DNA from 3 places in the Desulfofarcimen acetoxidans DSM 771 genome. Region 2 is predicted to be linked to each of the others. Evidence: riboswitches for the same ligand, from Rfam matches in the RefSeq annotation. Region 2 holds a riboswitch; each other region holds the start of a gene.
The links. Region 2 has a riboswitch for cyclic di-AMP ahead of DTOX_RS14360 (C40 family peptidase). Riboswitches for the same ligand answer to the same signal wherever they lie in the genome.
Positions count from the first base shown of each region.

Region 1 (8,007 bases), 2.0 Mb from region 2:
GAAAAGCCGCGGGCAAGTTCAGCCGCTTTTGGCAGTACACCAACAGTACAGCCTGGCGGTTTTTAAATACTATATCAGAGTTTAATGTGCGGTAAAAAGCAGTTTGGTTATGCAAAATTTTTTAATAAGGGGGAGAGAGGGCATGTCAACTATAGAAATATATGATACTACTTTGCGTGATGGCGCCCAGGGGGAAGGCATATCCTTTTCTGTAGAGGATAAAGTAAAAATTGCGCTGCGCTTGGATAAATTGGGTGTTCATTACATCGAAGGAGGTTGGCCTGGCTCCAACCCCAAGGATTCCGATTTTTTTAAGCGGATTAAAGACTTTCCCCTGGAGAAGGCCGTAGTTTCAGCCTTTGGCAGTACCAGAAAGCCGAATAGCGATGTGAAAGAGGATGTGAACCTGAAAGCTATTGTCGATGCCGGTGTGCAGGTAGCCTGTATATTTGGCAAGACATGGGATTTCCAGGTTGTGTATGCGCTCAATACTACTCTGGAAGAGAATTTACAAATGATTAAAGAATCAGTTGCCTACCTGAAGTCAAACGGCATGCAGGTATTTTATGATGCGGAACATTTTTTTGACGGCTGTAAGGCCAATACAGAGTATGCATTGGAAACTGTTAAAGCGGCCCAGGCGGGTGGAGCGGACCGTATTGTGCTCTGTGATACCAATGGCGGAACCATGCCCTGGGATATTCAGGAAATAGTTAGTAAAGTAAAGAGTGTTGTCACAGTTCCTCTGGGTATTCACTGCCATAACGACAGTGAAATGGCTGCAGCCAATTCTGTTATAGCGGTTCAGTCCGGGGTTATACAGGTTCAGGGTACTATGAACGGTTATGGAGAGCGCTGCGGCAACGCCAATCTCTGCTCGGTAATTCCTAATCTGGAAATAAAGTGCGGGCTTAAATGTTTGCCTGAAGGTAACCTGGCGCAGCTTACGGAGGTTTCCCGCTTTGTCAGTGAGGTTGCCAACATGCACCTGCATAACGGCCAACCTTTTGTGGGTACCAGTGCTTTTGCCCATAAAGGCGGCATTCATGTCAGCGCCATTATGAAAAATTCCAAAACGTATGAGCATATTACTCCGGAATTGGTGGGCAACCAGCGGCGGGTTCTGGTCTCTGACCAGTCTGGATTATCCAATTTGCTTTATAAATTCAAAGAGCTGAATGTGGATTTAACCCAGCAGACAGAAGAGAATAAGCAACTGCTCATGCATATAAAGGAACTGGAGAACCAGGGATACCAGTTTGAGGGAGCGGATGGTTCTTTTGAACTGTTAATGAGACGCATATCGGGTCAGTATGAAAATCCTTTCAAACTGGAAAGCTTGCGGGTCATCATGGATATGAAGGAAAACGGGCCGACCAGCACCGAGGCAACCATTAAAATCTGGGTGGGCGATCAGGTCAAACACACGGCTGCGGAAGGCAACGGGCCGGTCAATGCACTGGATAATGCCCTGCGTAAATCCTTGGAAGGTTTTTACCCGGCTATTAAAGAGATGCAATTAAACGATTACAAGGTGCGCGTGCTCAATGAAAAAGAGGGCACTGACGCGGTGGTGCGGGTTTCGATTGAAACAGGTGACGGTAAAAATTCCTGGGGTACAATCGGTGTATCAACGAACATAATGGAAGCAAGCTGGCAGGCGCTGGTAGACAGCCTGGCCTACGGTTTGTTGAAGCAAAATGATTGATAGAAAATTATTTCAGAACACTTGATCTATTCTAATTAATATGATAAACTATTTATATAGTTAAGATAAATATGATTGTTCAGGCTGGGCGAGTTAATTTGTATTTATTCGCTTTCACAAGTGATTTACGACTTCTGGGTGGGAAGCCATGTTTGGTTTTCCACTTTTATTTTAATTAACAAAACTTAATAAAATTTTCTATCGCTGAATTCATTTAGAAGCGGGGGAACCACTTCCTGGGGTGAGTCCTTATTGAGTTTAAAAATTCAATTAAGGTAGGGTTATTCTTCGGCCCGAATCCGTCAGCTAACTTCGTAAGCGTTGAAGGAAAAGAGAGCAGGCAGACTTGCTTTGCTGTGCCTTTGCTGTGTGTTTATTATTGGCACTTCATAGCTTTTCTTTGCATTTTGCTAAAACGCAATTAACACACAATAACCCTCGCTAATTTCGGGTTATTGTGTGTTTTTATTTTAATTTTGAATGGAGGAGATGATGTGTCAGTTTATTTAAATGAAAATGATACTTTTAACTGCGAAGACAAAAGGGCTATTGGTCTTAGAAGGGCGACAGGTTTAAAGAAAAGCATAAGTGATTACCTGGAGAAGAAGGATAAAATTCCAACAGGTTTTGATTTGCAGCAGTGTATTCTTTCTAACAGGGAGAAGTTGTTTAGGCACTTTAATGCTAATGAGGAAAAGTGGCGGGATTGGCACTGGCAGATATCGCACCGGATTAATGATGTCGAGTTGTTATCGAGTTTAATACAGCTTAGCGAAGAGCGGTGCGCTCAAATCAGAAAGGTGGGCCTGAAGTTTCGCTGGTCTGTATCTCCTTATTATGCCTCACTTATAGTGCCTGACAGCCTGAACGATCCGGTTATGCTGCAGTCAGTTCCCAGTATAAAAGAATTGGACGTTAGCGGCTATGCTGATCCCATGGCGGAAGAATTAACTTCTCCCGCTCCCTGCATAACCAGGCGTTATCCGGACAGGCTGATAATTAATGTAACCAATAAATGTGCCATGTATTGCCGCCACTGCCAGCGCCGCAGGGGCATAGGCGATGTTGACAGGCATCAAACACACCAGGACCTGTTGGCGGCACTGGATTATATACGCAAGAACAAGGAAATTAGAGATGTATTGATTACGGGGGGCGATGCGCTTCTCCTTAGTGACAAAAAAATAGACTGGCTGCTCAGTGAGCTTGACAGTATCAAGCATGTGGAAATTAAGCGCCTGGGCACCAGGACAATAGTTACACTTCCTCAGAGGATTACGCCGGAACTGTGTGAGGTATTAAAGCAGCACCCGCCGGTATATATCAATACACAATTCAATCACCCGCAGGAGATTACACCGGAGAGCAAGCTGGCCTGCGACATGCTGGTTAGCGCGGGCGTGGTTTTAGGCAACCAGGCTGTTTTGTTAAAAGGAATAAATAACAATCCGCATGTGATGAAAAAACTCAACCAGGAATTGCTAAAAATAAGAGTCCGTCCTTATTATATTTTTCATGCTAAACAGGTTATAGGCACACGGCACTTTATTACTTCGGTGAATGAAGGAATTGAGATAATGGAAAAGCTGCGCGGCTATACCTCAGGTCTGGCGGTTCCAACCTATATAATCAACGCGCCAAATGGTTACGGTAAAATTCCCATCTTACCAAAGTATCTTTTAGGCATTGATAACAGTTCCGTACGCTTGCGCAATTGGGAAAACAGGCAAATTGATTACACAGTTTTTCCGGAAAAAAGAGATAGTCGGAATTTTATAAAACCGGTATATTAGGAATGTTTTGAATTGCATTAATTTTATGCGTTAAGTGGGTTTTATTCATAACAAATGATTTTTAAGGAGGTAAGAATGAAACAAAAACTTTTATTTGCAAATATCACGGAGGAATCCAATTGGTCTGACTGGCGGTGGCAATTACGAAATCGCATCATGTCATCAGACGAGTTAGATCAGTATGCTAATTTGTCTGTTTATGAGAAAGCCAGCATTCAAAAAGCTATTGATGTGTTCCCAATGGCTATCACTCCTTATTATGCGTCACTTATAAATAAGGATGATTCAACATGCCCTATTCGCATGCAGTGCATACCAAATCCCAAAGAGTTAATTAAAGGTTCCGGGGACATGGATGATCCTCTGCATGAGGATGGTGATTCACCTTGCCCGGGGCTGACACACCGATACCCTGATAGGGTACTGCTTTTGGTTACCAACGAATGTTCGATGTATTGCCGGCACTGTACTCGCAAGCGTAAAGTTGGCGATAATGAAAAGGTTTCGAAAGACAGTGATATTATAAAGGCTATTGAATACATTAAAGCTCATCCTGATATACGTGATGTATTGTTATCCGGCGGAGACCCCTTTGTTTTGTCAACCAACAGATTGGAGCAAATTATACGAAGGGTAAGAGAAATTCCGCATGTTCAGGTAATTCGTATTGGAACCCGTACGCCGGTAGTAATGCCGCAAAGGATCACTGATCATTTGGTCAAAATGCTTAAGAAATATCATCCTATCTGGATAAACACCCACTTTAATCACCCTCGTGAATTTACAGAGGAGTCTGCCCGCGCTCTTGCCAAGCTGGCTGACGCCGGTATTCCTCTGGGTAATCAAACGGTGTTGCTGAAGGGAATAAATGATTGCGCCTTCATTATTAAAAAATTAGCGCACCTGTTGGTTAGTAACCGTGTTCGCCCCTATTACCTTTACCAGTGTGATTTATCCCGCGGCATTGAGCATTTTCGTACTCCTGTAAGTAAAGGGGTGGAAATTATGGAGGCGCTGATTGGGCATACCTCAGGGTTTGCAGTGCCGACTTTTGTGGTAGATGCGCCGGGGGGCGGGGGGAAAATACCGGTTCTGCCTAATTATCAACTGTCCAGCACAAGTACCAAAACAGTATTGCGCAATTACGAAGGAGTTATCTGCATATATGAAGAACCGGCAAACTACAATTCAAGTTGTTCATCCACCTGTAATGTGTGTAAGGGGTCCAGTGCTTTACATGATCCTATCGGATTGCAAAAACTTATAAATCCAAATGCTAAGATGGTCAGCTTAATACCGGAAGGGAACAGGCGCAAAAAGCGTTTAAAAATTTATAAGGATATTTTACATGACAATTAATTTAAGAAATATGATAGAGAATTCACAAGACCGGTGGGAACATCTAACTGGACAGGCTTTTCAATGCAGCATTCTCATTTCCCCCTACAATAAGAGAATTACTGTTTATGAATTTTCTCTGCGATTAGACAATGGAATAGAAGAAATGATTCAGATTCTTACGGAAAAGGCATCGGAATATCAACTTGATAAAATATGGCTTAAAGCCAGAGCCAGGTGGAAAGAAAAATTTTTGCGCAGCAAAATGAAGCTTGAGGCATCTATCCCCGGCTATTACGGCGGTGTCGAAACTGCCATGGTTTTTGCCAAATATCTTACAGTCCGGAGGGAGACACCCTCGGGATTAAGCAACAAGAACCATGCTATAAAACCAGTGTATAATGCTTTGAGGGGGACACATAGTGATTCGGCGGTTCCTCATGGGGTAATTATTAAGCAAGGAGAGGCAGCCAATTGCCGAGATTTAGCCTCATTGTATAGCAAGGTTTTTGCTACTTACCCTTTTCCGATATTCAATTCTGATTACCTGGCACATACGATGGATCAGAATGTCTATTATGTTTTAGCCTTATATAATAACGAGATCGTAGCCGCTGCGTCTGCTGAGATAAACACATTAGATAAAAATGCTGAAGTTACTGATTTTGCTGTTCTCCCGGAATGGAGAGGCAGGCGATTGGCCAGTTGCCTTTTGCTGCATATGGAAGATGTATTAAAGAATACTGAGATAAAGTGTTTGTACACTATTGCCCGCAGCAGTTCTGTCGGTATGAACAAAGTTTTTGCTAATTTTGGTTATGGATTTGGCGGAGTTTTGATCAATAATTGCAATATTGGCGGCGGTTTTGAAGATATGAATGTTTGGTCGAAAGTTCATTAAGATTTTTAATAACACAATAAGAATAATAAGCCTGCTGGTGTTCTGTGCCGGCAGGCTGCCTTTATTGAAAATAAAGGTGTTATTTAGCAAGATAACCTAATGTGTTGGACTTCTTTTTTTGGGGTTGGCAGGTTATGTATATATTCAGAACATTTTCCTTTACTATTAGTAAATTTACCTTTTGTGTAAAAATAATTTTATCCGCAGTAATTTCACGACCGTCAAGGATGAGAGCCAGCTGTAAGAAGTTTATCTTAGACAGTTCCTGACCAAGCATGGTTACTAACCTTTGCTTAACGTCTTTTATCGTTTCTATTTTAACTTGCTCCTGTTCCAATTTTGTGAGGTTATCATCAATAACAGTCGCATAAACGTTGATAGCAGACAGAACCGGGTGTGTTTTATCAATGAGATTTAATTTGAGTTGTTCTATTTCGCTTTGATTGCCGGCAAGCTGTTCCTCAAGATTTTTTAACCGAAAGAGCAATTCATCTATATAATGTCCGGTATAAGCGTTCAGTCCTGACGCGCCAAGAGATAAACCCAGTAAAAAAGGGGCGAGTAAGTAAAAAATTTTTGTCTTAATTTTTACCACCGGTTAAGTTCACCACCACAAAATATCCTAAATGTGTGCCGGAAAAACTGCTGAGAATAAAGAAAAACTGTTTTACCATAGCTTTTAAGTCACCTTGAAAGATCCCTGATTCTAAGATTTCAAAAGTTGAAAAAGATCCGCCAATAGCTGCAACGATTGCCCAGATTTTAATTTCCTTGGCCAAAGACAGCATGGTTGCTACCGGAGGTTCCTTCATAAGCAAAGCTGCCAGTGATCCCATTAGAGTGGCGCCTATCATAATACCAAAGGCAGTAAAAAATATCAGAACTAATTTGGGAAAGAATACATGCAAAATTATCACACCTTTTATATGAAAACTACTCTACTTATATATTTAAAGTAAGGTGTTTCTATGTCAATAATGTGTGTATAGGATTTTGTACATTGCGGCGTTAGCCGCGCTTCGAAAATCAACCACTTTAACGGACTATGAGTGTATAATAGGATTGGGGGAATTTCTTTAAATGAAGAGAATAGAAATTGCAATAATGATAAACAACCTGTTCAAGCAACTAAAATGAGTGATCTAATATAGCATATTATTGTAGTTATTTAACGTAGAAAGAATTAAATACGTTAAACACCGGTACACTTATACACAAATCAATTATTTGAAACTTGTTGACTTCGGGTTGGCTGGAAGTTACGATAAATATAATTATTAGATTAGGGGTGAGGCCTCTTGGACTTTTCGCAATTAATTAAACTAGGTTTACCCCGGATTAGTTTTTCTGTCACTACGTTAATTGACTTAATGATTGTTGCTTTTGTAGTGTACCGGATATACTTGCTGATCAAGGGAACACGTGCGGTTCAATTGATTAAAGGATTGATCGTGCTGGTAGTGGCCATGGTTGTAAGTGATTGGATTCACCTCAACACAGTTAACTGGCTTTTGCGCCAGGCTGTAACGGGGCTGATTGTTGCTCTTCCGGTAGTGTTTCAGCCCGAGCTGCGCAGAGGTTTGGAAAAACTGGGTGGCGGCAGGTTTTTAGCCAGGAATGTATTCATGCTGGCAGAGGAAGAGAAAAACACAATGATTAGAGAGGTTGTGCGCGCGGTTCAGATGCTGGCTAAAAACAGTATCGGAGCCTTGATTGTTTTGGAGCGTGGTACAGGCCTGGAGGAGTACGTTGACACAGGTACAAAAATAGACGGCGAGATATCCGCGGAATTGCTGGTAAACATATTTATACCGAAAACGCCACTGCATGACGGTGCTGTGGTAGTTAGGGGAGATCGCATACTTGCCGCTGCCTGCGTGCTGCCCCTGGATGAGAGTCCTAACGTAAACAAAGCCTTGGGTACGAGACACCGGGCCGCTTTGGGTATCAGTGAGCAGTCTGACGCCATGGCTGTGATTGTCTCCGAGGAAACAGGGGTAATCTCTCTGGCCGTGGAAGGCGGGTTAATTCGCTATCTGGATGATATCAGCCTGGCAGAAAATTTAAATAAAGGACTGGGAGGCAGCACCAAGTTAAAGTTTTCTACCTTGTGGAAATTTAAATAGAACCCCATGAATTGTTGTACCTAAAATGGAATTGTGTCATATGCTGTAGTTATATCATTTAAATTGACAAGAAACTTGACTGCAGTTTATAATTAGCAATGTATATTTTTTCTAAGGGGGATACGCAAAGTGGGGGTAATG
Region 1 covers NC_013216.1:621,448-629,454, forward strand. The annotation lists gene DTOX_RS22795 (hypothetical protein) at 1-85, shown strand, start outside; gene cimA (citramalate synthase) at 143-1,708, shown strand; cyclic di-AMP (ydaO/yuaA leader) riboswitch at 1,901-2,044, shown strand; gene eam (glutamate 2,3-aminomutase) at 2,203-3,501, shown strand; gene kamA (lysine 2,3-aminomutase) at 3,577-4,860, shown strand; gene ablB (putative beta-lysine N-acetyltransferase) at 4,850-5,740, shown strand; gene DTOX_RS02960 (hypothetical protein) at 5,820-6,335, opposite strand; gene DTOX_RS02965 (YtrH family sporulation protein) at 6,322-6,657, opposite strand; gene cdaA (diadenylate cyclase CdaA) at 7,039-7,866, shown strand; gene glmM (phosphoglucosamine mutase) at 7,996-8,007, shown strand, end outside.
Region 1: another riboswitch for cyclic di-AMP. It lies ahead of eam (glutamate 2,3-aminomutase); the one in region 2 lies ahead of DTOX_RS14360 (C40 family peptidase).

Region 2 (8,007 bases):
TGCCGGTTCCTGTTTCACCCTGTATCAGCACATTTATATTTTTTCTGGCTATCTTGTCCGCCATCGAAACAAGTCTTAACATGGCCGGACTGTTGCCTACTTCGTAGCCTATTCTAGCGGCAATAGGCAACCAATCAGGTTGGGTATCAGTATCTCCCAGCATTTTCTTGCCAAATTCCAAGGCTTTTTCAATAAGCTCTTCTATTACCAAAATATCATCAAAAGGCTTTTCTATATAATCAAAGGCACCTGATTGAATAGCTTTTACCGCTGTCCTTGCAGTACTGTAGCCGGTCATAATAATTACTTCACAGTTTGGCTTTACAGACTTAATTTCCTGTAAAAGCTCAAGACCGTCAGCATCAGGAAGTTTTAAATCCACCATGGCTACATGAAAATTTCCGGTATTTATTTGTTCACGGGCCTCTTTGCCGGACAATGCAACAGTCAGATCATATGCCTTCCTGCGCAGCAGGCGACGAAAGAAATTGCCTACATCCACCTCGTCATCAATAATCAAAATATTAATATTATTTGGCACAGTCTCACCCCTCTACTCCGTATTGTTTTCTTCTACCGGCAATACCAGGGTGAATTTACTGCCCCGGCCCGTCTCACTGTCTACTTCAATTGTTCCGTTATGAGCCTGAGCTATGCCAAGACTTACAGATAAACCCAAGCCTGTTCCCTTGGACGCCTCTTTACTGGTAAAAAACGGGTTAAAGATTTTGGTCAAATTCTCCGGTAAAATACCGGGACCGTTATCCCGCACACTTACCATTGCCCACCTGTGTCCCAGCTCATCTTCTCGTACAGAGGTTAGAATTTCCACACATTTCTCTCGTCCCAAATCAGTATCCAAAGCGTCACGGGCATTAAGCAAAAAGTTTATTATTACCTGCTCCAGTTGATGGGTGTTAGCAAAAACAGGGGGTATATTTTTTGCCGCAGCAAAGGTAATATCTATATTATTATTGTTGATCTGATATTTTGTCAAACTCAGTGCATGTTCCACAACATCATTAAGATTAGTTGATGTATAGGGATAGCTATCCTGTCGTGAAAAGGACAATAGGTTTTGAATTATTTTCTTACAGCGCAGGCCACAGCTGACAATATCCTGCAGTATTTCGGAAGTGCTGTCATCCTCATCTTTTTCATACAATTCTCTTAATAAAAGCTGAGCATTTCCTATCATCACGGTCATCGGGTTATTCAACTCGTGGGCCACTCCGGCTGCCATTTCACCTATAGCTGCCAGTTTGGCTGACTGAACCAGTTGAGCTTTCATTTTTTCTCTCTCGGTTACATCTTTAATCTGTTGAATAACCGCATAAATCTCATTATGTTCATTAACCACAGGGTAACAAAAAACATCTAAAATAGTACCGCTGTCCAGTTGTTTCTGGTAATAGGCCGCTTTACTGGTTCCGACAACTGTCTCCAAAAAACAATCTTCACATTTGGCGGCCTTGCCCCAGAGCAATTCATAACATTTCTTACCCTCTATTTCAGCCGGGCTATTAACAAAATCCGTAAAATGCTCGTTGCCTCGCAATATATTATAATTCAAATCCACTAAAAAAATAGGCTCACTAACCGCGGAAAAAGTCTCTTCCCACTCACTTTTGCCACGTAAAACCTGTTTATACAAACGGGCATTGGCTATACAAACCGCCAATTGATCTGCTAACTGAGCGGAAAAGCTCAAATCAGCTTCTGAATAATGATGCCAGACCAGATTCCCGATGATTAAAATCCCTATTACCTTGCCCTGCACGAATAAAGGATTAACCGTCAGTGATCTTAAATCCCATTCACATAATAAGCCATCCTGCACTAAATCACAATAAGCCTCAGGCAAATCATAAGCTCTGTTTTCACCGGTATCTATGACTTCCCATAAAACAGAGCTTGCAGGAATAGTTTTGCCCACGTATCCTGTTTTAGGTGATACCGCAGATAAAACCAACTCATCATTCTCCAATAAAGCTATGGCCAGAAAATCACATTTTATTACAGCAGGCAGTTTATCATATACCCGGTCTAATATATCGGTAAAGGACATATCAATGTTTATATCTTTAGCAAGCTGATTGATTATGGCTAACCTGCTGTTTTGTAATTCGATTAATTTATTGATTTCTTTTAGTTCCAGATAATAATTTAATTTAGAGGAGTTTACTCCTGTAAGGTTTTCAATCAATTTACGCTTATTTTCAAACAAAATCCTAACCCCCTTACAAAGCCTTTCGAAAGATTTCTGTTAAATCTTCTTCTTCGACATCACGTGGATTTGTAATTAAACAAGCGTCATTTAGGGCGGACTTTACTAACTGAGGAATATATGAACCATTCAAGCCCAGCGCAGTTAGATTTTTTGGTATGCCAATATCACGGGTTAAGCGCCTCACAGCATGAACTGCCCTTTCAGCCGCCGCCCAAGAACTCATCCCGCGCACACACTCTCCAAAGGCCTCAGCGATCCTGACAAATTTATCGGTGCTGGCAATCATATTGAATTCCATTACATAAGGGAGCAGCACTGCATTTGTTTTTCCATGGTGCAGGTCTAAAAGCCCGTCAACCTGATGGGTCATGGCATGTGTGGCTCCTAATATGGCATTAGAAAAGGCCAGTCCGGCCTGCAGGCTGGCCATAGCCATGGCAGATTTGGCTTTCAAATTTGTTCTGGAAGCAACTGAGCTGCGCAGGTTATTAGCTATAGTTTGCAGCGCTTCTATGGCATGCACATCTGTCAAAGGTGTGGCAGCCAGGGATGTATATGCTTCTATAGCGTGGCTAAGAGCATCCATACCGGTTACAGCAGTCAATTCGGCATCCTTGGTCTGCAGCACTACCGGGTCAATTAAAGCTATATCCGGCACCAAGGATTTGGATATGATTGTCATCTTAACTTTGCGATTAGTGTCCACAATCATAGCGAACTGAGAAACCTCAGAACCTGAACCTGCCGTGGTAGGGACTACCACCATAGGCGGCAGCGGGTGAATAATCCGATTTACACCTTCATAATCATTTATCCTGCCGCCATTTGATGCTACCGCTGCCACCGCTTTAGCCACATCAATGGGGCTGCCTCCTCCCACCGCCAGAACCGCGTCACACCCGGCAAGCCGATAGGCCTCTACACCGCTGGCTACTTCAACATCCTTGGGATTACTGGTACTATCGGAATAGCACTCGTATTCTATACCTACTTCCTTTAATGAATCTAAGGCAGTATCCACCCAACCGGCACTGCTGACACCCTCATCGGTAACCACAAATACCTTGCGTGCACCCAGTCGAAGTACGCTGTCGCCAACCTGGCTCAAAGCACCAAGCCCGAATATAATCTCCGGAGCCACAAACTTTGTAATATGCACAACTTTATCTTCAAACACAGCAACACCTCCTGAGCGCGTAATATGTAAAAAACAGTATTATATTCCAAACATATAGTCATTATATCTATTATTATTATAAATATATAATTGAGAATTGTCCAATAAAGAATAAGAAAGGAGGCTGCTGAGTAAAGTAGCCTCCTTTCGATAGATATATTAAGTTAGCTGATGGTTTTCGCTATTTCTTACAGAGCGCTGCGATAGATTTCAATTACATCCTGCAGGGTGGCAATACGCGGGTTGGTGAAACTGCAAGCATCCTTCATAGCATTTTGAGCCATGGTTTCCAGATCCTTTTCCATAACACCAAGGGTTGTTAAACCGCTGGGAATTCCAACATCACTGGAGAGTTTTGCAATAGCACTGAGAGCCTTATCAGCAGCGTCACGCACGGATAATCCGTCAACATTTTCACCCATGGCAACTGCGATATCAACAAAACGTTCCGGGCATGCAATCAGGTTAAAACGCTCAACGTGCGGCAGCAGGATAGCATTGCAAACACCGTGCGGGAGATTATAGAAACCACCGAGCTGGTGAGCCATAGCATGCACATAACCAAGGCTGGCATTGTTAAAAGCCATACCTGCCAGGAATTCCGCATAAGCCATTTTATCTCTGGCTTCCATGTTTTGACCGTTAGCTACTGCATTGCGCAGGTTTTCAGAAATAAGTTTGATGGCCATGAGAGCTGCCGAGTCAGTAACGGGAGTAGCAATGATAGATACATAAGCTTCTACAGCGTGGGTAAGAGCATCCATACCGGTTGCGGCTGTTAAAGCAGGGGGCATGCCCACCATCATCACGGGATCGTTAATGGCTACATTAGGAGTACATCTCCAGTCAACGATAGCCATCTTGACATGACGGTCAGTATCGGTAATAATGCAGAAACGGGTCATTTCACTGGCAGTACCGGCAGTGGTGTTAATAGCAATGAAAGGAGGCATAGCTTTAGCGGACTTGTCCACGCCTTCATAATCTCTAATATTGCCACCGTTGGTAGCCACAATGCCAATACCTTTAGCACAGTCATGGGAACTGCCGCCACCCAAGGAAATAATCATGTCGCAATTATTATCCTGGTATACTTTTAAACCGTCATGTACGTTTTTGTCAGTCGGATTAGGTTCTGAACCGTCATAAATAACAGCTTCCGCTCCGGCTTCAACTACCTGAGCCTTAATTTGCTCGGCCATGCCCATTTTATTTAATACAACATCAGTAACGATAAGAGCTTTTTTGCCGCCAAGAACTTTAACCTGGCTCTTAACTTCTTTAACTGATCCTACGCCCATCAAATTTACTGTAGGAATAAAATAACCGTAAACCTGTTCACCTAATGCCATAATAAAACTCCTCCTCTTAATATATTGTGTTTTCTTGTTTTTTTGCGCAAGAGGGATCTGGCACCCTTATTTGCTATAAACAATATAATTGCAACAATTGTGCCAAAATTAAAATTAGCTGAATAATATTAATATTAATAGCAGCTATAATATGTTTACCCTAAAAAAATAGAATCTATTCAATATTCTATATATAGTTATGTTCCATTCTAAAACAATCCATGTATCATCAGGGACCAACTGCACCACACTTGAACGACAATAAAAAAGGCATTATCCATTAAATGCCTTTTTTAAGCTGTTTTTATTTTATTAGATGCGGCTAACGTTAGCTGCCTGAGGACCGCGGTTTCCTTCTACAACTTCAAATTTTACTTTTTGCCCTTCATCCAGGGTTTTAAAGCCATCCCCTTGGATAGCAGAAAAGTGAACAAATATATCACCGCCACCCTCCTGCTCAATAAAACCAAAACCTTTTTCAGCATTAAACCACTTAACTGTACCCTCCATATTTACAGGGCCTCCTTAATGATTTTTTATTAAAAAGCGAAAAATACCTTATGCATTGCCCTTAGCGTAAAACAAGAGGCTGTATAACCATTTGCGGTTCTTTTCAACTTTTTAACATTCTACATTAAAGTATGGCCGAAAATATTTATATTATACAAATCAGCATAGAAAAACAAAAACCGGCTTTCCAGTGCACATGGAAAGCCGGTCTTTTTACATGATTATATTGAAGATGGTTAGAAATCTCTTGAATAGCTCTGGAAATATCTTCCCTTTCCCTCAAAAATCTTTACCGGGCTACATTATTCGACTGAATCCTAAAAAACGGCTGCCCCAATAAGGACCATGTACAGAAGTAATGTCAATACCGTTACTGGATGTCGCACTGATAAATTGACTATCGCCAAGATATATCCCAACATGCGAAATATACCCGCCTGTTTTAAAAGCGACCAGATCACCGGGTCTGGCTTCTGCGGAAGAAACTTTTAGACCCGCATTATACTGTTCTCCAGCCGTTCTGGGCAAGTTTATACCAAAATGACCGAACACATATTTCACATAACCTGAGCAATCAAAACCACTTGGCGACGATCCTCCTGAAACATACGGCACACCGAGCAGAGATTTTGAAAAACTTAGTACTGTACTTACCCGGCCCAAACCTCTGGATACCTGCTGCTGTGGCTGGGCGGGACTCTGGCCTTGACCTCCAATCACTAGCTGCTGTCCCGGGTGCAGCAACGCAGAATTAAGATTGTTCAATGATTGAATATTGCTTACGGTAGTACCATAATCCCGGGAAATTTTCCAGAGAGTATCTCCCGGCTTAACTGTATAAGTTTCCGCAAAAGAAATACCCGGTAAAATACAAAGAGATATTCCCAGGGCAAGGGAAGTAAACATTATTTTAGCTCTGGACATAACGCCTCACTCTCCACACCTACGAGGTTAGCTGACGGGTTAGGACCGAAAGTTATAGCCCCTTGCAAAGAGCAACTCACCCCAAAAATTGGTTCCCCCGCTTGCTTAAAAAGCAACTCGGTGCAAATTATTCTGTTCCTTTTTCTAAATTACTTGGCATCGGTGCACACCTTTGTCATTGTACCATTTTTTGACCTAATCAGTCAAATAACTAAGCATCGAATATTGTCGTTTATGGCTTTTATAATCGAAAAGTTCCTCTATTTAGAGCCAATTACTGCTTATTCATGTTTTATCCATATTAGCCTTTACAAGTTCTAAGAGCGCACCAGCATACTATTAATGACAAGTTTTTCAAAAATAAGCTGACTAAAAAACATTTCTTACAAAAACACTCATTCATTGACAAAAGCCAAGTTGCAACTAACCCGTACCAACTTTATGGTACGGGTTAGTTGCAACTTGGCTTTGATTCACAAAAAACTATTTCTGCCGGGTTATCCTTACAGCTTAAAGGATTAAAATATTTTCTTGCCGTATACAAATCCCTGCACATCATTTAAAGCTTCCCCAAAACGCTGGAAGTGAACTACTTCTCTTTCCCTTAAAAATCTCAAACCGTCTATTAAGTCACGGTCGTCTGTTAGACAAATCAAATGCTCGTAAGTTGTTCTGGCTTTTTGCTCGGCAGCTAAATCTTCATGCAAATCAGTTATAGGATCACCGGTAGCCTGAATGTACGCAGCAGTCCAGGGAACTCCATTAGCATCATTATAAAATAACGCGTGATCATGCTGGGTATAATAGCCGGCTAGATCGACTGCTCTCAATTCCTCCGGTGTAGCTCCCTTCAAGAGCTTATACACCATAGTGGCAATAATCTCAAGGTGGGCAAGTTCTTCTGTACCTATATCTGTTAACAAACCCTTGGTTTTAGCTGTGGGCATGGTGTAGCGCTGCGTTAAATACCTTAAGGCCGCGGATAACTCTCCGTCGGGCCCGCCCGACTTATAATTTTATTCCCTAAATATTAAACCTGACATCTACAATATTACCATTGCCGTCTATGAATATATCAGTAAAGTTATTGACTAACTGAAACTTTTCCTCCATTGGCAGGCTATCAATATTATCGATCAAAGCCTTAATATCCTCATATACTTTATAAATCTTCTCCTCAATCATATCTATTTGTTCCAGTTTACGGTTTAAGCTGTCTATTTCCTTTTGAGCAGCCAGTTTATTATCTCGAAGTTCCGCCATTCTCTCTTTATACTCTGCCACCGTGATAATGTCCTGCTCAAAAGCTAACTGCTGTTTTTTTATAGCATTATTTATTTGCTCCAGCAATGTTTTTTTGACTTCACGCTTTTTAACTAATTCGCTAAGATCATTTGTAAACAAATCAACATTTCTTCTAATAAAATTTATCATATTTGCCCGATCAGAAAAAATCTCCGCGATAAAGGCCAATATGGTATTATCGATTTTTTTCATATTCCAAATTTTTATTTTTCCATTGCACTTCCCGTTTCCGCCAAGACAACGATATTTGTAGGTTATACTTCTACATTGCTTATCCGCAAATCCATATATTTTCCCTTTGCATACATTGCAGCGCAATATACTTGATAACAAATACTTCCTGTCGCAAGACCATTCATGATTGTATTTTTCTCTCCTCTGCCGCATTATCGTTTGGACTTTATTGTACTCTTCTTCAGTGATTAACGGCTCGTGTGTATTTTCCCTGACAATCCACTCCTCACGTGGCCGCACCACTCTTTTTTGCTGACCCTTGCTGTCTCTGACAA
Region 2 covers NC_013216.1:3,142,450-3,150,456, forward strand. The annotation lists gene DTOX_RS14335 (sigma-54-dependent transcriptional regulator) at 1-541, opposite strand, end outside; gene DTOX_RS14340 (ATP-binding protein) at 554-2,227, opposite strand; gene DTOX_RS14345 (iron-containing alcohol dehydrogenase) at 2,241-3,407, opposite strand; gene DTOX_RS14350 (iron-containing alcohol dehydrogenase) at 3,596-4,759, opposite strand; gene DTOX_RS14355 (cold shock domain-containing protein) at 5,072-5,269, opposite strand; gene DTOX_RS14360 (C40 family peptidase) at 5,567-6,193, opposite strand; cyclic di-AMP (ydaO/yuaA leader) riboswitch at 6,194-6,326, opposite strand; partial or broken gene DTOX_RS14365 (manganese catalase family protein) at 6,712-7,197, opposite strand; gene DTOX_RS14370 (recombinase family protein) at 7,217-8,007, opposite strand, start outside.

Region 3 (8,007 bases), 2.0 Mb from region 2:
TTGTTACAAATTCCGGTATCAATACCGTTATAACTTCATCGTCACTTTTAGAATCTTCTACCTTAAGAATATATTCAATTAACGGTTCAAAAACTGAACGAAAAGGTGAATTAAGAACCAGAAGTTCAACTCCTGGGTTCCAAATTGCCCATTTTATTTGCAATTTTTCAGTTATTGCAGAATCAGTTGAGACATGTACTGCCTTAATATCATCGGATAATGTTTTGCCATAATCTACAGTATTTGCAACCACATTAGTTAAACTCGCAATTGGAACAATAATTTTATGTCGTACAAGTTCTCTGTTTAGGTAATTATCAAAATCCAATTCAACCCGTATATCCTGATAATGTTTATGAATGGTGAGAAAGATAGATACCATTGTCGGAATTATAATCATAACAATCCATGCACCGTGTTCAAACTTTGTAATCGCGACAACAATAGTAACAATACCGGTAACCACAGCACCAATACCATTAATGAACATCTTCCGTCTCCAACCGGTCTCTTTCAGACTATACCACCTTTTAACCATGCCACTTTGTGCAACTGTAAAAGCTGTAAATACTCCTACCGCATATAAAGGTATTAAGCGAGTTGTTATCCCATCAAAAATAACAATTAATAAAGCTGCCAGTAAACCTAGCAGTATAACTCCATTACTAAAAACCAGCTTGTCACCTCTAAGTCCCAAGTAACGAGGCAAATATTTATCTCTCGCCATCAATGATGCCAGTAATGGGAAACCCGCAAAAGCTGTGTTTGCTGCTAATAATAATATTAACCCTGTACTTGCCTGAAAAAGATAGAAGAAAAATCCCGGGCCAAATATTTTCAAGGCTACTTGAGAAATGACCGTCATATTTTCAGTGGGTACTACATGTAAAGCTCTGGTTAATAGTGTTAATCCACCAAACAAGATAAACAGCAATAATGCAAGCAGAGCCAATACCCTCTTGGCATTCCGCCCCTCAGGTTCTTTAAAGTTAGGTACCGCGTCGCTTACTGCTTCAATACCGGTTAAAGCAGTACATCCGGAAGAAAAAGCCCTTAATATAATCCATACAAGTGCTATATTGCTTAAATTAATGTTATTACCGGTTTGTACAGGAACAGGAGAAAAAATAGTACCGTTTATAAAAAGTTTTAATGAACCCCAAGTAATTAATATAAACATACCTAAGATAAATCCATAAGTCGGGTAACTAAAAAATGTGGCTGATTCTCTTATTCCTCTGAGGTTCATTAATATTAAAAAAGTTATAACAATCAGGGCAATTGAAACCCTATGAGGAATAGCCGCATGATAAGCAGAAGTTAGAGCGGCAACACCGGCTGAAATTGAAACCGCTACTGTAAGTAAATAATCAAAAAGCAGAGCTGCCCCAGCTATTAAACCAGCTAAAGTACCGAGATTTTCTTTAGCTACGATATATGCACCACCACTGGTTCTGGGATAAGCTGTTATAATTTGTCTAAAACTAAAACTAACTATAAATAACAAAAAAATAATAGCTATAGAAATAGGGGTTAAGAAATTAAAGGATAATAAACCTATAACCGGCACCAGAACATGTAATATTTCTTCCCCGGCATAAGCAACAGATGATAAAGCATCCGATGACAGAATCGCTAAACCCTTGGGGACAGAAAATCGCTCATGTGCAATTTTAGCAGATTCTAAAGGTTGGCCAATAATTGCCCTTCTCAATTCTTTTAACACATCCGACACCTCGCCAACAGGAAACCTTTATGATATTATAGTTTCCCAATGTACATCAACAAATAAAAATAAAATAAAATTATTACAGGGATTCTTTTTTTCGTTAGCGAGATCAAATGTGTTATACATAGTCTAGTATTATCAGTATTTCATCCCCTTTCAACGCTTACGAGGTTAGCTGACGGATTCGGATTGAAAGAGTAACCCTACCCACGCATTGTGGGATTCACCCCATATATTGGTTCCCCCGCTCTATTCAGATTAAGCGTTAATCAATACTAAACTAGATGATACTCTTAATACTTTAACAAAGATATTGTTGTTTAAGACAAAAATACACGATAATTAGTCATATCTTTAAATTATTATATAATATCTCAATCTATCTTATCGTAGGATGAATTATACGTATTTCTTCAAACAACATAAAATATATTAATGAAATAATTGCAAAATTATATTTAAACAACCTCACTAATAATATTTATATATAAGGAAGATCTAATACCCACAATATATTGTATACTAGGTATTTTTAAATACCACATATAGCAATAAGAACAGGTATTAATTGCTTATAACCAATGCCTAAACACAAAGATTAATAAAATTTATATACCAAATAAAATTTTTTTTAGTATCTTCATGCCTTTTACCATTATTTTAATATATTGGGGGATGTGTCCGGCTAAGTTCCTTCCATGGAAACCGGCTGTATCCCCAGATGACTATACGCCCTTTGAGTAACCACTCTGCCTCTGGGTGTACGAGCCAGCAATCCCAACTGCAGCAAAAAAGGTTCCAGAACATCCTCAATAGTGCCGGCTTCCTCACCGGTGGAAGCAGCCAGTGTATCCAGGCCAACCGGGCCTCCCCCAAATTTCTCTATAACTGCTTTTAACAGCTTGCGATCCACTTCATCCAGGCCCAAATCATCAATTTCCAAAAACTGCAAGGCCTCATCCGCCAGCACCCCGTTAATCATACCATCCGATCTCACCTGTGAGTAATCACGAACTCTTTTTAGCAGCCTGTTGGCCACTCTCGGAGTACCTCTTGACCTGCTGGCTATAGCCAACGCGCCCTGTTCATCAGCAGCAACTCTCAAAATTTGAGCTGTCCGTAAAATTATCTGCATTAGTTCATCGGTAGTATAAAAATCCAGACGGCTGATTACACCAAAGCGGTCTCTTAAGGGAGAAGTCAGGAGACCTGCTCTGGTAGTAGCTCCAACCAGTGTAAAACTGGGCAAATTCAAGCGCACCGAACGGGCACCAGGCCCTTTGCCGATCATAATATCCAGGGCAAAATCCTCCATAGCCGGATAAAGCACTTCCTCTACCTGACGGCTTAAGCGATGAATTTCATCAATGAACAAAACATCTCCCTGACCCAGATTGGTCAGAATAGCCGCCAGATCACCCTGTCGCTCAATAGCCGGACCGGAGGTAACCCTGATATTAACACCCATTTCATGAGCTATAATATTGGCTAGAGTAGTTTTACCCAAACCGGGAGGACCGTATAAAAGCACGTGATCCAACGACTCTGCACGTGCCTGTGCCGCACGGATAAAGATAGCCAGTGTTTCCTTAACCTTATCTTGACCAATATATTGCTCCAAACGCCTTGGCCTTAAACTAGTTTCTAAATCACTGTCTTCAGCGTGCAGCCCCGATGCTACCAGTCTGTTTTCCATATAGCTATATCACCCCATATATAAACTTCAACTAATTATTTCCTACTTATCGGATTAACGCCTGGCATCAAGTTTTTGTAAAGCATTTTTCAACAACTCTGAAGCAGAAATGTTCTTCGAAGAGCTTCTTAACACTTCCTGTACAACAACTATGGCCTCAGAAACAGAGTAACCCAGTGCCTCAAGTGCAAAGAGAGCATCTTCCGCCTCATTCTGGCTGCCTGAAACAGTTTCAGGAGTGGTCTCTTCTCCGGGCTGCACCCTGCCTTTTAATTTATCTTTTAATTCCAGGATCAATCGCTGGGCAGTTTTTTTACCTATCCCCGGCACCTTCATTACCGCCTTAATATCCTCCCGGGCCACAGCCAGATAAAGCTGCGCGGGAGATAAACAGGATAGCACTGAAAGTGCACCTTTCGGTCCGATGCCACCAACATTCAGCAACATAACAAATAATTCCCTTTCCTGCTGCTCGATAAAACCATATAACTGCAGGCTGTCCTCCTTGACTGATAGGTAAGTTAACAGCAACATTTCCTCTCCCGCAGCCGGCAGTTTGCTCTGACATGAGGCGGGCACAAAAATACGATAACCTACTCCTGACACATCCAATACCACCGAATTTGCCTCTATAAAGACAATTTTCCCGCGTAAAAAAGCTATCATTATGATCACCCGACCCCGTTTCCATAATGAGCATGGCAAATTGCAACTGCCAGAGCATCGGCTACATCATCTGGTCTGGGAATCTCAGGAAGACACAGAATTGCTTTTACCATATACTGCACCTGTTCCTTCTCAGCCCGGCCATAGCCTACTACCGCTTGTTTAACCTCTAGGGGAGTGTATTCGTAAACCCGCAATCCGGCCATAGCTCCCAGCAATAACACTACTCCCCGTGCCTGTCCTACCGCAAGAGCGGTGCGAGCATTGGTATTAAAAAAAAGTTTTTCTACAGCCATTCTGTCAGGCCTGTACTTTAGTAAAATCTTTTCCAGCTCACGATACAAAATTAATAACCTATCTGCCGGTTCCATTTTTGCCGGTGTTTTGATGCAGTTATATTCTACAGTAGAAAAGCGGTTGCCGTGAAAAGACACCAGACCATAGCCAGTTATGGCCGTACCGGGATCAACTCCCAAAATGATCAACTAAATCACCCCAGACTTATCTTCGACAAACAACAAAAAAACCCTTCTCTCGCAAGAGATGGGTTGCCTTGAGGAACTATAAGACAGATGAAGGATTAATTTGCTAATGAAGAAACTTACTCTTTTTCCTCGGCATGACTAAAGGAAACGCCTTGAATACCGATATTGACTTCAACCACTTTAAGTCCGGTCATTCTTTCAATAGCATTTTTTACGTTATTTTGAATCTGTACCGCTACATCATGAATCTGGATGCCATATTCCACAATAACTGAGAGATCAACAGCAGCTTCTTTCTCCCCTACCTGAACTTTTACTCCTGTAGAAAGGTTTTTCCGGCCTAACTTTTCAGCTATTCCACCCACAATACCGCCGCTCATGCCAACTACACCGGAAACCTCTGTAGCTGCCAGCCCGGCAATTATCTTAACCACCTCATCAGATATTCTAATTGTACCTAAGCCGTTACCAGTATTTTCAACCAAAATTTCTTTACTGTCTTTGTTCACCCGCAAACACCTCCATATTTTTCTATTAATTTATCATTGATTATGCCGTATGTCCAGGCATTTTTTAAAAACCTTTACTAATCAACGACCTTGTATTCAGCTTCAATCGTTGTGACGTTCCATGAGTCAAAGGAATTATTCTGATAATACTTTAATGCTCGCTTGCCAATTAAATTTGAGCCGGTATAATTAACCACACCTGCAATCAAGGCTCCCAAAAGAGGAATAATTCTCACAAACACTGATTTTCTGGCAATTCCGATTCCCAATAGCCACATTAGCTTACGCAAATAATTTGCATAAGGTGCACCTGACAAACGGGCAACCAGCGTTCTACTCAATTTTCTACCCATAACATCAGAACCAGCAGCCATTGCAAATACCCATACAGCCTGGTTTCTAAAACCTACTAAAAACTACAAGTAGTTTTTTCACCCGTCCGACAAACGGGTGGCAGTGTCACAGGATTCAACTGCTAGGCCATAGGCTCTCGCCTATGTTCCGGGTGGTCTCCTCTAAAAGAGTTTCCCCGCCGCTGCTTAAAGCGAGCGTACTAACCGGAGAAGGTGTTACCTCCGCCTGGGTTCTGACTTGCGGCAACAGCCTTTCGCTGCGTGTACTGTGCCGCCCGCAAAATTTATAGCAAAGGGATTAACCTATACCTAACACATTTTTCCGGTGAATCTGCCATGAAACCAGGCTATTCACCTTCTTCCTTTTCGTGATTTTTTTAATCTTGGCCAGCACAGACTTTTTAACTGCTGACCATTGTTTCCAATTTGTCATTTGTTTAAATTCAGGTTTCTTTTTAACCAGTTTATCAAGCAACACCTTGGGTATCTTCTCATGATCAAAGCCCAAGCCACGCCGGGCTATGACATAGCCTGCCGCTTCGTGAACAGCTATGCCGTACATGTGCTGGTATTTTAGGATGCCTATGACCGAAGTAAAAGCCGGTTTTACCTTTAATATCGGCACTCCCTCACGGGCAGCACACCGGTCAACTGCTTTTAGAAACTTCGACCAGACAAAACTGTGACTCATTCGGTTAAACTTGGCCGTTACGGACTTGTCATTTTTAAACTTCAAGTCCTCTACCGCCAGGGCGTAACCTTTTTCTTTAGCCCGGAGGATCACTTTCTTAGCCATTTCGCAGGTCTGGTTATTTCTCCGGTTTGTTCTGGCATAAGTCCATTCGCCTTGGCCAAGCCATTCACTGCCCCGGTATTGCCCCAGACAGTCTACCTGGGTTACGCCTAATCCGTCCGGATTGGCGTCTATGCCAAATGCACCCTTATGATTATATGGCATCGGAACTTCTTCTTCAATACTCACATGGACGTAATATTTCCCGTCTCTGCGGAGGATTTCTACCTGATAGGCACTGCCTGTTTTAAGATAATCCAAAACCGTTTGCCGGTAGTTGATACCGTTAATCTTGCCGGTCTTTTTCGATGGCTTTTGAGCTAAATAAATCGGCACCGTTATGCGGTTATAGCGAACGGATTTCCCTTTCTGTACCGGGTCGGCAGCTATATCAAGATGGATTTGGTCTTGGTCTTCGTATATGCGGGTATTTAGGTTGCCGCCTTTGGTTTTATCTCCCCGTGACAGATAACGGTTACTTCTGACTTCCTGCCACTCTTCTCTGGTAATATTACCTTTGCAGCGTTCTTGAAAGAGCTTCTTTCCTCCGAATACAACAGGCGGAAAAGTATTGTTATCCAGGTGATTTTGCCAGAAGGCCAGTTTACGCTGTTCCTTTTCTAACCGTTTTTGCAGTTTGGCAATCTTAGCCGGTGATTTAGCCTTGGCGATACGTTTTTCTGTAAATTCAACCTTTGCTTTGGCGTTTTCATAGTGCATCTGCACTAATTTATATTGGCTTTTGATTATGGTCTGGGCATCATATACTGCATCGTTAGCCTGCCGGGAGTTAAGTCTGAACTTTTCTTGTACAGTTATACGAATGTCCTGTACTTTCCATCCGTCCAGCAGTCTTTTAAATGCCCAACGAACTGCGGCACAGTAATTATCCATGAGGTTATCAATGTATTCTTTCTGTTTAGCTGTCAGTTCCAGGATTATTCCCATCGCCGTTGTCTTCACTGGTAGTCACCTCGCTTTCAATGACCTTTGACAGCTTTTTTGCTATTCTGCCGCCACGTTTTCCATCCTAATCACCTGCCAAAATTATATCATATTATAGCAGATTTTTTAATATTAATTTAGTTTTCTAGTAACAGTTATATCCTCCTTTCTAATATTATACTATACTTGTACAGCTTTAATGAATGATGAATTTCAAGTAGTTTAGCTATTTTCGTCAATATTCTCCAGCGCCGCATTTAAAGCCTGTTCATCCTTAAACTCTAATTGTTTGCACAATTGCTCCTGCTCTTCCCTTGTCTGTTCTCTAAAAGCGGCGGCCTGCTGCAAAGCCTCTCTTAGAGCTATGGGTAATTTTTCAAAGTCCAGGCTTTCTTCTGTTCTTAAATACTTTTGGTTATATCCAAGCGGCCCGGCATAAACAGCCAGCTTATTATTAACCACCCCGAAATGACGAAAAGCGGAGTGAGCGGGACAAAACCCCTCTACCCTCCTGCTCAACACTATTATAGGTTTGGTCGAACTGTCAATTATCCAACCTTGTTCCGCCGGGTATTCATTGATAAGATCACTCATTCTTTTACCCCACATGCTTTCTGGAGCCATACCCTGATAGGTAATATCAATATCACCACATAAATAAATAGTCTCTTTACGCAGCAAACTATCTGCATTAATCACTGATTTCTCCTTTGTCGCCACCGGCAGAAGGTAATTAAGTCCTTCTCTCTGTGGAGAGGAAACCACACTTAGTCCCAAGTAAACACCGATACCTATCAGAATAAGCAACAGGCTGACACCTGTCAGTTTAAT
Region 3 covers NC_013216.1:1,130,330-1,138,336, reverse strand. The annotation lists gene DTOX_RS05340 (APC family permease) at 1-1,726, opposite strand, end outside; cyclic di-AMP (ydaO/yuaA leader) riboswitch at 1,875-2,004, opposite strand; gene ruvB (Holliday junction branch migration DNA helicase RuvB) at 2,415-3,425, opposite strand; gene ruvA (Holliday junction branch migration protein RuvA) at 3,480-4,091, opposite strand; gene ruvC (crossover junction endodeoxyribonuclease RuvC) at 4,097-4,576, opposite strand; gene DTOX_RS05320 (Asp23/Gls24 family envelope stress response protein) at 4,693-5,085, opposite strand; gene DTOX_RS05315 (hypothetical protein) at 5,163-5,459, opposite strand; gene DTOX_RS05310 (IS200/IS605 family element transposase accessory protein TnpB) at 5,737-7,194, opposite strand; gene DTOX_RS21315 (hypothetical protein) at 7,399-8,007, opposite strand, start outside.
Region 3: another riboswitch for cyclic di-AMP. It lies ahead of DTOX_RS05340 (APC family permease); the one in region 2 lies ahead of DTOX_RS14360 (C40 family peptidase).